2 regions of the Paraconexibacter sp. genome follow, and region 2 is predicted to be linked to the other one. Evidence: riboswitches for the same ligand, from Rfam matches in the RefSeq annotation. Region 2 holds a riboswitch; the other holds the start of a gene.
The links. A riboswitch is a leader RNA that binds a small molecule or an ion and turns the genes downstream of it on or off. The one in region 2 is predicted to bind cyclic di-AMP.
Positions count from the first base shown of each region.

Region 1: linked by a shared signal. The riboswitch ahead of ACME2J_RS11695 (peptidoglycan-binding protein) and the one ahead of ACME2J_RS16325 (hypothetical protein) in region 2 are both predicted to bind cyclic di-AMP.

Region 1 covers NZ_JBLKKY010000030.1:7,590-14,571, forward strand. Annotated here, with positions in the region: gene ACME2J_RS11675 (acetate--CoA ligase) at 1-1,019, shown strand, start outside; gene ACME2J_RS11680 (FAD-dependent thymidylate synthase) at 1,089-2,702, opposite strand; gene ACME2J_RS11685 (DUF459 domain-containing protein) at 2,782-4,050, shown strand; gene ACME2J_RS11690 (hypothetical protein) at 4,381-4,782, shown strand; cyclic di-AMP (ydaO/yuaA leader) riboswitch at 4,852-5,015, shown strand; gene ACME2J_RS11695 (peptidoglycan-binding protein) at 5,014-5,808, shown strand; gene ACME2J_RS11700 (DUF459 domain-containing protein) at 5,888-6,952, opposite strand; gene ACME2J_RS11705 (MBOAT family O-acyltransferase) at 6,954-6,982, opposite strand, start outside.
Region 2 covers NZ_JBLKKY010000052.1:18,982-25,963, forward strand. Annotated here, with positions in the region: gene ACME2J_RS16310 (glutamine synthetase family protein) at 1-1,292, opposite strand, end outside; gene ACME2J_RS16315 (winged helix-turn-helix transcriptional regulator) at 1,370-1,732, opposite strand; gene ACME2J_RS16320 (carboxymuconolactone decarboxylase family protein) at 1,764-2,315, opposite strand; gene ACME2J_RS16325 (hypothetical protein) at 2,789-3,424, opposite strand; cyclic di-AMP (ydaO/yuaA leader) riboswitch at 3,482-3,629, opposite strand; gene ACME2J_RS16330 (c-type cytochrome) at 3,856-4,356, opposite strand; gene ACME2J_RS16335 (DNA polymerase III subunit alpha) at 4,474-6,982, opposite strand, start outside.

The sequences.
Region 1 (6,982 bases), on a different contig from region 2:
TCCTCCACGCGCACCGCTATCTCCTCGCGCACAACGAGTTCGTCCACTGCCACGACGTCCAGCCGGGCGAGCGCTTCCACGGCATGGGCGAGTGGGCGTGGGCGGCCGGCATCGCCCCGCTCCTCGGCCCGTGGAGGCTCGGCGCGATCCAGGTCGTCTACCAGCGCGAGGGCGGCTTCGACCCGCACAAGCAGCTCGAGGTGCTCAGCCGCCACGAGGTGACGAACGTCTTCACGACGCCGACCGCGATGCGGTCGATGATGTCGATCCCCGACGCCGGCGAGCGGTACCCGCAGAAGTTCCGGGTCGTCTGCAGCGCCGGCGAGCCGCTCAACCCGGAGGCGATCCGGTGGTTCCGCGAGCAGTACGGGCTCACCGTCCTCGACTACTACGGGATGACCGAGAGCTACCCGATGGTCGCCAACTACCCGTGGATGCCCGTGAAGGAGGGGTCGATGGGTCGTCCGGTCCCGGGGTGGGAGATGGCGATCCTGGACGAGGACGGGCAGCCGGTCGCGCAGGGGGAACGCGGCGAGATCTGCCTGCGGGCGCGGACGAACCCGCATTACCCGCTCGGGTACTGGAATCGCCCCGAGGACACCGAGCGCGTCTTCGGCGGCGAGTGGTTCCACACCGGGGACGCGGCGAGCGCCGACGAGGACGGCTACTACTGGTACGAGGGCCGCGCCGACGATCTCATCATCGCCGCCGGCTACCGCATCGGGCCGTTCGAGGTCGAGTCCGCGTGCCTCGAGCACCCCGCCGTCGCGGAGGCCGCCGCGGTCGGCTCGCCCGATGAGCGCCGCGGCCACGTCGTGAAGGCGTTCATCGTCACGGCCTCGGGCCACGATCCCTCCGACGCGCTCGCCGAGGAGATCAAGGCGTTCGTCCGCGACCGCCTCAGCGCGTACGCGTACCCGCGCATCATCGAGTTCGTCCCCGACCTGCCGAAGACGCTCACGGGCAAGATCCGCCGCATCGAGCTCCGCCAGCAGGAGGAGCAGCGGCGAGCGACGTGACGAGCGGCCGAACCGGATTCCTCCGTGGCCCGGGCCACGGAGGGATCCGGTTCGGCGCGCCGGTGGTGCTCAGGCTCGGGCGTCGAGCTTCGCCTGCGTGCGCATCTCGGAGAGGATGCGCTCGAGGCGGGGCTCCTGCGTCGTGTCGACGTGGGTCATCGCCGCAGCGACCGCCGGGTGGACCGCCGCGATCTGCGCGTGCATCTCGTGCGCGACGGCGCGGTAGCTCGGGTGCCCCTCCCGCCCCGAGCGCAGCTCGACGAGCTGCATGGCCTCACGCGCGTTGAGGTCGAGGACGAAGCGGATGCGGAAGCCGAGGCAGAGGGCGTAGAGCGCCGCGCGCTCCTCGCCGGCGTCGTGGAGGCGCTGCCACTCCGCCCGGGAGACGTCGAGGGCGCGCCGGTACTCGTCGCCGCAGCCGGCGGCGTCGATCTCCTCCGGCACGCCGGCCCCGAGGTGGGGGTCGAGCGACTGCCACTGGACCGTGAGCATCCGGTGGCGCTGGAGGTCGCGGAACGCGCCGTAGTCGCTGACGATCTCGAAGCGGTACCGGACCGCCTCGAAGCCGCGGCCGGGACGGTGGCGCCGGTTGCGCCGCTCGCCGACGAGATCCGCGAGGAGCGCCGCCCGCTCGTCGGCCGAGAGCGCGGCGACGCGTGCGCGCGTCTCGTCCTCGGGCACCGCGGCTGCCTCGAAGAGCAGCGCCGCGAGGAGGGCGTCCTCGTCCCCGTCGACGTGGAGGAGGCGGACGGAGGGCCCCGCGCCCTCACCGGCCGAGGGCCGGTCGAGGCCCAGGCGCGCGACCCAGCGCTCCGCGGCCGTCGCGCGCTGCTCGAGGTAGGACACCCACTCCCCTCCGCGGTCGGGACGCTCGACGCGCGAGACGAAGCTCGGCATCGTCGCCTTCATCGCGTCGAGGATGCCCCGGCCGTACTCGCGCGCCTCGGGGAGCGGGTGCGCGAGGAGATGCAGGATGAGCTGCTCGTAGGTCTGGCCCGAGGCGTAGATGCCCATGTGGCTGAGCGAGGAGGCGGGCAGCAGACCGCGGAGGAGGTCGAGGGCCTTCGCCTTGATGGCACGCGCATGCGCGGCCGAGGGCTCGCCGTCCGGGGCCGGGAACGCGTCGTCGGCCCAGCCCACGACGCGGGGGAGGAGCGTCGCGTACGTCGAGAACAGGTCGTCCATCGCCCGCTCGTACTCCGGGCCGAGCGAGGCGTCGCGGTAGTAGCGGAACCGCGCGGGCCCACCCGGGCCGGGCTCGGGGTCCATCGGCGCGTCGTAGGCGATGTAGCGCGTCGACTGCTCGAGGTAGGCGCCGATCCGGGGCCGCTGGAGGACCTTCGTGAGGACGTTGGACACCCACTCGCAGGCGATGTGCGCGCCGCCGAGCTGCGCGACCGAGTCGTCGCCGTAGCCGACGAAGATCCGCTCGTAGAGGTCCGCCGCCCGACGGCCCTCCTCGCCGTCCCACGCGGCTCGCTCGGACCCGGGCAGCGAGCTCGCGAACTCGTCGAGGAAGAGGCGGCGAAGCGTGCCCGGGTAGCGCGAGTAGCGCGCGAAGAGGGCGCCTTTGACGGTCTCGGGCAGACCGACGAGCGCGAACACGGGCCGGTCCAGGTTCGTCACGTGCGGGGCGAGGAGCTCGCGCTCCTCGTCGGTGAAGGTCTCGACCGGGTAGTCCACGGGCCGGTGAGGCTAGCGCGCCGTCCGGGCGGCAGCCGAGCGGCGGTCGGCGGGCCGGGGTCGACTACGCTCTCCCGCGGTGCGGGGCCGGTCCGTCAGCGCGATCCTGATCACCGCGGCGGCTCTCCTCTCCGGCGCGGCGCCGACCGCATCCGCCGCCGGGCCGCTCCTTGGGGCCAACGTCGACCGCAGCGCCGTCGACCTCGCGATGCTCGCGCCGAACGGCTCGCAGGTCGTCTTCTCCGAGGTCCTCCCGAGCGGCGCCCGGGTCACGCTCGGCCGCGACGTCGCTCGCAACCCCGCGGGCGGGGTGGACGGCGCCGCCGAGCTGCTGCGCGCGGCGACGTGGAGCTGCGACCGCCTCGAGCGGACCTTCGTCGGCTCCGCCGCCACCCCCGCCGGGACGATCGTCGAGGCGGGCACGACCGTCCGGACCCCGAGCTGCCGCGACCGTCTCCTCGTCACCGCGCCGCGGCGGATCTCGCGCGGGGGCACGATGAAGACGACGATCCGCGACCGCTGGGGCCTCGGCGGCATCGACGTCGATCTGTGCGTGCGCCGCAAGGGCCGCGAGAAGCGCTGCCGGACCTTCGCGATCCCCGCGGGGACCTCGTCGGTCACCTCGACGCGCCGGGTGAGCCGGCGGACCGGCCTCATCGACATCGACGCGCGGCTCGGCCGTCACCACGTCCGCACGCAGACGGGCGTCGGCCGCACCGCGCCGCGGAAGAGCAAGCCGACGCTCCTCCTCACGGGCGACTCGATGATCCAGGGCATCGACTCCTTCGTCGCCGACCGGCTGCGCTCGCGCTACCGCGTGATCTCCGACACGCGGCCCGCCTCGGGCGTGAGCAAGCCCGGCGACTTCGACTGGCGCCGCCACGCGCGCAGCCAGGTCCGGCGCCACAGCCCCTCGGTCACGATGGTGTTCCTCGGCGCGAACGACCGCTTCGCGATGCCGCGCCCGAGCGGTGGCGAGGCGCCGTGCTGCACCGGTGACTGGGTGCGGGAGTACCTCCGGCGGATCCGCTCGATGGCGCGCACCTGGGCGCGCGACGGCCGCGGCCGGATCCTGTGGGCGACGATCCCGCCCCCGCGCGACCCTCGCTACGCCGCCGCGATCGGCGCCGTCAACGCCGCGATCGTCGAGCTCGCGCGCCGCGAGCCCGAGGTCGAGCTCGTGCGGCTCGACCGCGCGTTCAGCGACTCTGGACGCTACGTCGAGCGCATCGAGGGCGTCGACGTCCGCGACGCCGACGGGCTCCACCTCTCGGTCGCCGGCGAGCGGATCGCCGCCGGTGTCTTCGCCGACGCCGAGAAGACGGTCGGCGGCGGCTCCGGCGACTGAGCGAAGGTCCTCGCCGGGCCGGGCGTCTCGCAGGCTCCGCGTGCGGCCACGGCGCCGCAGCCGCGGGGGCGGGGCCGGGCGGCGGCCGGGGCCGGGGACTGGGGGGCCGGGGGCGAAATCAACGCGCGTTCGATTCGCTCCCGTATAGGGGGCGAAATCAACGCGCGTTCGATTCGCTCCCATATGGGGGGCGAAATCAACGCGCGTTCGATTCGTACCCCGGCCTCGGGCGCCCTCTCCCCGCGGGCGCCGGCCCGCCCGTCCCGTCGGACCGGGGAGCGGACCGAGATGTGCGACAGGCGCGCGTGCGACCTGAGAGGATCACCCGCCATGAGCATCACCCATCCGCGCACGTCCGCCGTGCGCCTCATCCTCCTCGCCCTCGCCGGCGTGCTGCTCCTCGCTGTCGCGACGCCCGACCCGGCCGCCGCGAAGAAGCCGAAGGTCCGCACGTGCGACATCGAGGACGAGGAGCGCGAGCTCGGACCGACGTACGTCACGAAGCTGCGGGTCCGCGGCACCTCGTGCCGGAACGGCGAGCGCGTCGTGAAGTCCTGGTACAAGTGCCGCCGCGCGAACGGCGGTGCCGACGGGAAGTGCAACAAGCGCGTCCGCGGCTACAAGTGCAAGGAGCGGCGTCGCAACGAGATCGACACGCAGTTCGACGCCACCGTCAGCTGCCGCAAGGGCAAGTACGGCTACATCATGCACCGCTACACGCAGTTCACGTAGCCGCACCGACGTCGAATCCCCAGCCGGCCGCCGCAACTTCGGCGGCCGGCCGTGTTCACAGCGGGTGACGTCATAACCAGGCCGAGCCGCCGCCGACGCACATCGGCGGCGGGCGGGGGACCCGACGGCGCGCCTCGGCGCGTCAGGGGCGAATCGCCGGCGACAGCTCCGGCGTAGCGCACGTTCCAGCGCGAGCCCGACAGCTCACCCCGCAGGCACGAGGAACGCGAGGTGAACGTGAACACGAAGACACGCCCCCGGCGGGGGATCGGCGCGCTCGGATGCGTGCTCGCCGCCGCCGCTCTCATCCCCGCCGCGCCGGCCGAGGCGCGGGACTTCGGCGACCGCACCCTGCGCAAGGGCCACAGCGGCTCCGACGTCCGCACGCTGCAGCGCTGGCTCACCGAGCTCGGCATCGAGACGAAGGTCGACGGCGAGTACGGCCCGGCGACCCTCCGGCGCGTCCGCCGGTACGAGCGGCGCGAGGAGCTGAAGACCGACGGGCGCGTCTCGCGCGCGCAGGCGAAGGGGATGGGCAAGAGGATCCGGCGCGCACGGGCACGCGAGGCGTCCGAGCCGCGCGCCGTCGACGCGCCGCTGCAGCTCACCCCCGGCCCGGAGGCCGTCATCGGGCCCGACGGGCGCACGGCGCTCGCGCCGGCAGCCGCCCCACAGCCGGTGAAGGACGCGATCGCCGCCGCGAACCGCATCACCGACAAGCCCTACCGCTACGGCGGCGGCCACGGGGAGATCGAGGACGACGGCTACGACTGCTCCGGCGCGATCTCCTACGCGCTGCACCACGCCGGCCTCCTCGAGGTGCCGCGCAACTCGACGGGCTTCAAGTCCTTCGGGTCGTCCGGCGAGGGCGAGTGGATCACGATCCACACGCGCAGCAGCCACGCCTACGTCGTCATCGCGGGCCTGCGCTTCGACACGTCCGGCCGCGGCGAGGAGGGCCCGCGCTGGCGCGAGGAGAAGCGCTCCTCGGACGGCTTCATCGCCCGCCACCCGAAGGGCCTGTAGGCCAGAGCGACCACCCCCGATCGACGAAACTCACGCCCAGCGTGAGTTTCGTCAGGTCGGACGGGGTCGAGGGCTGCGCTCAGCCCCAGTCGTAGGTCTCGGCCAGCTCCCGCAGCACGAGGTCGGCCGCGATGTCGGCGCCGCGTCCGTTGAGGTGGATGCCGTCGGCGTCACGGACGATCTCGCCGTCGATCGCATCCCGGTAGGCGCCGCGCGGCGTGAAGACGGAGGGGACGTCGAGAAGCCGCACGTCCTCGCCGAACGGCGCCGCGGCGACGCGGATCGCCTCGTTCACCGTCTCGATGATCTCGGTGCGGTCGCCATCTCGAGCGGCCGGAAGCAGCGTCCAGTAGACCGTCGCCTCGCCGCCACGGCGGTAGGCGGCCATCATCGAGCGCACGCGCGTCGCGTACTCCGCCGCCCACTCCGGGCCGCAGCACTCGACCGTTCCCGCACCGGGCGTCGGCATCGGGAATCCCTCGTTGGCCCCGAGGAAGACGACGACCGCGTCCGCGCGGTGCTCGGCGGCCTGCTGCTGGGAGAAGCGGCCCCAGTCGAGGAGGTCCGTCTTCGAGATGCCGGTCCCGATCTTCGCGTCGCGGATCGTCCGGACGCCCTCCTCGGTGAGCTCGCGCGCGAGCGAGGAGTCCATCGGCTGCACCATCGAGTCGCCGGTGACGAGGAGCGTCCCGAGCGGCCGCCGCTCGCCCGCCGGGGCGGCCGCGCCGGCGCCGCCGCCGAACTCCGACGGGCTCACCCGCGTGATCGCGCCCTCCTGCGCCCCGCCGCCGTCGGCCGGCCCGGTCGCGGCGGTGCTGAACTCGCCGTCGTCGGAGCCGAGGTCCTCGTCGGTGGCGAACCACCCGGTCACCTGGTCGGCCGCCGAGGCGAACGGGAGCTGGTCGGCCACCCAGCCCGCCGGGTGCCCGACCGCGAGGACGACCGAGCGCCCGAGGCCCTCGTCCATCTTCTCCCCGGTCCGGCGGATCCCGTCGCCGTCGAGGACGACGAGGAGGACCGCCGCGATGAGCACGGCGACGATGCCGTCCCTCGCGGTGAGGCGGCGCGCAGGCCGCGACGGATCGTTGGGCGTCGTGCGATGGGGCGACTCGGGCGGTGTCGTCGTCGGGAGGTCCACGGGCATCTCAGAACTGGAAGTAGACGAAGGGTGGCA
Region 2 (6,982 bases):
ACGCGGTAGTCCTCCCACTCCTGCCGCTTGATCTCGATGAAGCGGTTGAACATGTGCTCGCCGAGCGTGCGCAGCACGAGCTCGGACTCCGAGGCGAGCTCGACCGCCTCGCCGAGCGTCTCGGGGAGCTGCTCGATCCCGAGCCGGCGCCGGTCGTCCGGCGACAGGTGGTAGAGGTTCTTCTCCATCGGCTCGGGGAGCTCGTAGCCCTTCTCGATCCCCTCGAGGCCCGCCTGGAGCAGGACGGCGAACGTCAGGTAGGGGTTGCAGGCCGGGTCGGGGCAGCGGAGCTCCATGCGCGTCGCCTGCTCCTTGCCGGGGTGGTAGAGCGGGACCCGCACGAGCGCCGAGCGGTTGCGCCGCGACCAGGCGACGTACACCGGCGCCTCGTAGCCCGGGACGAGCCGCTTGTAGCTGTTGACCCACTGGGCGAAGATCGCGCTCAGCTCGCGGGCGTGCCGGAGCTGGCCGGCGATGAACGCCTTGCCGACGTCGGAGAGGAAGTAGGTGTCGTCGGCGTCGAAGAACGCGTTGCGGCCCCCGGAGAAGAGCGACATGTGGGTGTGCATGCCGGAGCCGTTCTCGCCGAAGAGGGGCTTCGGCATGAACGTCGCGTGCCACCCGTACTTCATCGCGTACTCCTTCACCGTGATGCGGTACGTCATGCAGTCGTCCGCCATCTTGAGCGCGTCGGCGTACCGCATGTCGATCTCGTGCTGGGACGGACCGACCTCGTGGTGGGAGTACTCGACCTGGATCCCGAGCTGCTCGAGGGCGAGCACGGTCTCGCGGCGCACGTCGGAGCCCGCGTCGAGGGTCGTGAGGTCGAAGTAGCCGCCCTCGTCGAGGACCTCGGTCCCGCTCTTGTCGCGGAAGAGGAAGTACTCGAGCTCCGGCCCGACGTTGAAGGTGTCGAAGCCCATCGAGCGCGCGCGCTCGATCGCGCGGCGCAGCACGTGGCGGGGATCGCCCTCGTAGGGCGTGCGCTCCGGCGTGAGGACGTCGCAGAACATGCGCGCGACGCCCTGGTCCTCCGGCCGCCAGGGGAGGACCGAGAAGGTCGAGGCGTCCGGCATGGCGATCATGTCGGACTCCTCGATCGCGTTGAACCCGGTGATCGAGGAGCCGTCGAAGCCCATGCCGCCCTCGAAGGCGTCGTCGAGCTCCTCGGAGTTGATCGAGAACGACTTCAGCTGGCCGAGGACGTCGGTGAACCAGAGGCGGATGAAGCGGATGCTCCGCTCCTCCACGATCGCCTTCACGTCCTGCGCGCTGGTCGGCTTGTCGGCCACCGTGAGGTCTCCTTGGGTGCTCGCGGGCGGGCGCCGCGAACCCTAGCCGACCTTCGATCGACGGCCGGTCGAGCTCGTCAGGACCGCTGGTCGAGCCAGCGGCCGGCCCAGGACCGCAGCTCGCCGATCACCGGCCCGAGGTCCCGGCCGATGGCCGTGAGCTCGTAGAGCACCTGGACGGGCGGACCTGCGGTGACGTCGCGGCGGACGAGCCCGCGCTCCTCGAGCTCCCGCAGTCGCTCGGAGAGGAGGCGATCGGAGACCGCCGGGATCCCCTGGCCGATCTCGGTGAAGCGCATCGACCCGCCCTCGAGGAGGACGGCGACGATCGCGCCGGTCCAGCGGCGGCCGATGAACTCGATCGCCTCGTGGTACAGGGGGCAGCAGGCGGGGCCACCGGGATCGTCCGGGGCCCCGCGTCGCGTCGCGTCGGTCGCCATCGCGCCGCTGCCGGTCGGCCCGGCCCCGCGCCTACGCGGCGCGGAGCTGGCGAGTGTCTTCCGTCGAGCCGTCGACGGGGACGTCACCGGCGACGTTGATCATCGCGGTGAACGACTCCATCGCGACGAACGCGATCGCCTCGAGGAGCTGCTCGTCGGTCCAGCCGCTCTCGCGCGCCTCCTCGTGGAGGTGCATGGGCGGGCGCTGACGCTCCTCGACGAGCGCGCGGACGTAGCGCAGGAGCGTCGCCTGGTGCTCGTCGCCGGAGTCCCACTCGCGGGCCTTGGCGACCTCGTCGAGCCCGAGGCCCGCCTGGCGGGCGGTGCGGCTGTGCATGGCGATGCCCGGCTGCGAGCCGTAGTGCTCGGCGACGGCGAGCGCGAGGCGCTCGAGGGTGCCGGCCGGGAGGTCGCCGTGACGGAGCTCCTGCCGGAACCGCGCGTAGGCGCGCAGCGCCGCGGGCGAGCCGGCGAGGACGCCGAGGAAGTTCGGCAGCTGGCCGGCCGTCGACAGCGCACCGCGAAGGATCGGGATGGACCCTTCGGGGGCCGTGAGGTCGTCGTGGATCTGGAACCTGCTCATCGCTGTCTTCATGTGCGTGCCTTTTGGGGAAGAGGCTGGTGTGTCGGGGTGGGCGGCCGAGATGAGGTCCGTCCGCACGTCTTTAACTTCACTTAATGAAGTTGCTTACGTGTCGTAAGTGTACGGGGGCGTCGCGCGGATCGCAAGGGGGTTGACCTCGTCGCGTACTACGCGCGGGACCCGCCCCGTGGGTCACTCCGTGGACCCCTCGGAGGCGCCGCGGCCGAGCCGGGCGACCGGAATCGTCGATCGGAGGCGACGTGGGGTCCACACCGCGACCGTGCCCGTGCAGGCGCGCCGGCAAACGCCCCCTGCCCGCACCGGGCGAAGGCGTCGCGACGGCGCTCGCGGGGCGGCACCGTGCGAAGGGGGCCGCAGCGGCCCTCGCGGGAGCGCCGGGCGAAGGCGTCACGAGCCCGAGCGCCTCGTCCGCCGAGGCCGCGGCCGCCGGCTCGACCCGCGCCCGCCGCTGACTAGAGCGGCGCGGCGACGACCGCGGCGTGCGCCTTCGCGCTCGCGGCCGCGATGAGGATGAGCGCGAAGCTGAACGCGACGGCCCACATGGCGATGCGGTCGGGACGCGACCCGACCCGCTCGCTCGGCGTCCGCGACGGCCGGCGGCGCTCGATCTCGCGGAGACGCGGGGCATCGGCGAGGACGCCGGGCCTCCCGGTGATCGCCACCGTGCGCCGCCCCTCCGGACCCGGCGTCTCGACGGCGACGTCGCGACGCGAGCGGGCCGGGAGGTCCTCCTCGGCGAGGACCGGCTCGTCGACCTCGACCACCGGGACGATCGAGACGTCCGGCGCGAGGTCGGGCGCGTCCATCGCCGCGCCCTCCGTCGCCGGGGTGCGGTCGCGCGGCGTCGCGAGCACGTCGAGATCGTCATCGAGCCAGGAGTCGACGCGCCGGCGTTCGCCGACATCGCCCTCGAGGACGATCGTGCGGCTGGTCGTCTCGCGGTCGCCGCCGCTCCCGCGCGTTCCGGGGTGGGCGGCCGCCGACCGGGCGGCGCCGGCCGAGCCTGTCACGCGCCTGCGACGGGGCTGCACGACGAAGTCGGGCTCGTCGCCCGCGGTCCAGTCGTCGATCACCCGCGGACGGCTCATCTCATGCGCGTCCGTCGGCTCTTCGACGAAGGGGGTGTGTGTCGGCATCGCGGGTCTCCGGTCTCTTCACGGCGCCTGCGGGGTGAGCTGACGGGCTCGCGCGGAGAGAGTCGCGCGGCGCCGCGGATGCGGCGCTTCGCCCCAGAAGGAGTGGGTCCCCCGCCCTTCTGCCGACGTGCGGCAGGAGGTTCGGCATGTCCTCGGAACGCGAGGATCGTAGCAGGAAGGGAAACCCCTGCAAACGCGACGAACTTATGTCGCCCTGCACGCGAACCTGCATCCGTCGCCCCCGGACCCGCGGATGGCGACAGCCCCGTGCCGATGCCTGACGGCCCCGTCTGCGGGGGCGTGTTCCCGGCCGTCGGTGTGGGGACGACGTAGCGGATGCCGAGCAGTGTGCCCGGCCCGTCGGACGTCTTCGGTGCGGAGCGTCAGTCGCCGCGGCCGGCGACGGCCTCGACGTAGGAGGCGACGTTCTCGGCCTCCTCGCCGGTGACGAGCTCGGCCGGCATCTGACCCTGGCCGCGCGCGCGGCCGTTGAGGATCGCGTCGAGCGTGAGCTCGGCGGGCGGGCGCAGCTCGTCGAGGTCGGGGCCGACGCGGCCGACCGCGTTCGAGGCCTCGAGCTGATGGCACGACGCGCACTGGACGGCGAAGATCTCGCGGCCCTCCTCCTGCGCGGCGGTGAGCTCGACGCCGCCCGGCGCCTCCGCAGAGCGGTCCTCGGCGTTGACGGCCATGACGATCCCCGGGATCGCGGCGCCGATGCCGACGATGATGACCGTGACGACGAGCGCGTTGATCCGGTTCGCGACGGGGTTGTGACTCGTCGCCTTCTGCCGCGCGGCGCGCGGACCGCCGCTCATCGCGACGAAGAACACGACGAGAGCGATCGAGATGAAGGCGATGACGAGAGCGGCGGTGGCGACCATCGGCGGGGAACATACCGGTCGGCGCGGCACGGCGGCAGGGAGGGCCCGCCGGCGGCAGCGGCGACGCGCCCCCTCGCGGGGCGACCGGCCCTTCGTCCCGCCGCCCCGGCCGGGCGCTCAACGCCGGCGGCCCTGCGCGAAGCTCATGACGGGTGGCGCGACCGCGCGGAACCCGGAGCCGTCGGCCGCGGCCGGGGCCTGCGCCTCTTCCTCGTCCTCGGCGCCGACGAGCGTGAGCCGCCCGCGCCCCGCCTCGGCCCGCGCCCGCTCGAGCTCGCGCTCGTCGAGCGGCGAGAACTCGGCGGACTCCGCGAGGGCGCGCACCTCGGCGAGCGGCCTGTCCGCCGGCGCCTCGAGCGGCACGAGCCGGCGCACGAGCACGTTGATGCCGCCGCCCGCGGCGGGGTGACGCTCGAGCCGGCCCTCGGCGACGACGAGCGGCTCCGTGCGGACCGTCAGGCGGTGCTCCTCGTAGACCGGCGGCGGGACGACGAGGTTGACCGTCCCCTCCTCGTCCTCAAGGAGCATGAAGACGATCCCCGAGGCGGTCCCCGGGCGCTGGCGCGCGACGACGAGGCCCCCGACCTTCACCGGGCTCCCGTGCCGCATCCTCCCGAGGGCACCGCTCGGCACCGCGCCGCGCCGTGCGAGGTCGTCCCGCAGGAGGCCGATCGGATGCGCGTCCGTCGTGAGCCCGGTCGTCGCGTAGTCGGCGATCATCGAGTCCCACGCCGTGAGCCCCGGCAGCACGGGCGCCGCCGGCGCGTCGAGCGGCAGGGCGAGCTGCGTGCCCCCGGACCCGAGCGACCGGCCGGGCGCGACCACCCCGAGCCGCCAGAGCGCCGCCCGACGGCGGTGCCCCTGGGAGGGGACCTCGGCGGCGAGCAGCCCGTCGCACGCCCCCGACCACGCGAGCCGCTCGAGCGCGGCGCGCCCGAGCCCCGAGCGCGACGAGAGATCGCCGACCGACCGGAACGCGCCCGCCGTCTGCCGCGCGGCCACGAGCGCCTCCGCCTCCTCCTCCCGCAGGCCGAGGACGTAGCCCAGGCCGATCCGCACCGCCGCCTTCTCCCCCGGCCCCTCCTGCGTCGCGACGTCGACGACCGTGCACCCGACCGCGCTCGCGTTGACGTCCGGCGGGAGGACCGGCACGCCGCGCCGCTGCGCCTCGTGGACGAGCGCGTCCGGCGGGTAGAAGCCCATCGGCTGCTCGTCGAGGAGCGCGGAGAGGAACTCGGCCGGATGATGGACCCGCAGCCACGTCGACTGGTAGGCGAGGAGCCCGAAGGCCGCGCCGTGGGCCTTCGGGAAGCCGAAGCCCGAGAACCCGACGATCATCCCGTAGACCCGCTCCGCGGTCGCCTCGTCGACGCCGTGCGTGCGCGCCGCACCCTCGATGAAGCGGTCGTGGTACGCGCGGATCGCCGCCTCGGAGCGCTTGCGGCTCATCGCCCGCCGGAGCCCCTCCGCCTCGCCCGGCGTGAAGCCGGCGAACGCCATCGCGACCTCGATGACCTGGTCCTGGAAGATGATGGTGCCGAGCGTGTCCCGCAGCACCGGCTCGAGCGAGGGGTGCTCGTACGGCACCTCGAACGACGGATCGGCCCGGAGCCGCTGGCGGCGGTCGATGTACGGGTTGACCGCGCCTCCCTGGATCGGCCCCGGTCGCACGATCGCGACCTGGATCGTGATGTCGTCGAGCGTCTCCGGCCGGGTCCTCAGCAGCGAGGCCATCTGCGCGCGGCTCTCGATCTGGAAGACGCCGGTCGTCTCGGCGTTCTGGATCGCCCGGTAGGTCTCGGGGTCGTCGAACGGGATCCGCGAGAGGTCGACGACCTCCCCGTGGCGCTCCGCGATGTGGTCGACGCAGCGCTCGACCGCCGAGAGCATCCCGAGCCCGAGGAGGTCGATCTTGAGGAAGCCGGCGTCCGCGCAGGAGTCCTTGTCCCACATCACCATCTGCCGGCCCTCCATCGCCGCGGGGACGACCGGGCAGCAGTCCACGAGCGGCCGCGTCGCGACGATCATCCCGCCCGAGTGCTGGCTGAGGTGCCGCGGCAGGCCCTGCGCCTCGCGGGCGAGCGCGACGAGCCAGGCCCAGCGCCCCTGCCCGGCGCGGGCCTCCCCCACCGCGCTCTCGACGTCGCGGTCGACGTGGGTCGCCGACCAGCCCTCCGAGGAGCGGGCGACGCGCTCGATCTCGCCGGGCGGGAGGCCCAGCGCCTTGCCGATCTCCCGGATCGCCCCGCGCGCGCGGTACGTCGGGAAGGCGGCGACGAGGGCCGACCGATCGTGCCCGTAGCGCTCGTGGATGCGCGGGATGAGCGTCGCCCGCACGTCCCGCGGGAAGTCGAGGTCGATGTCCGGCAGCGAGGTGATCTCCTCGTTGAGGAAGCGCCCGAGGAAGAGCTCGTTCGCGATCGGATCGACGTGCGAGAGGCCGGTGAGGTAGCAGACGATCGAGGAGACCGAGGACCCGCGCCCGCGGCCGGGAGGGAGGAGCGCGCGCGCCGTCCCCGCCCCGCGGACCTCGAGCGCGACCTCGCGGGCGAGCTCGAGGAGGTCGTGGTGGAGGCGGAAGAACCCCGAGAGCCCGAGCCGCGCGATGAGCCGCAGCTCCTCCTCG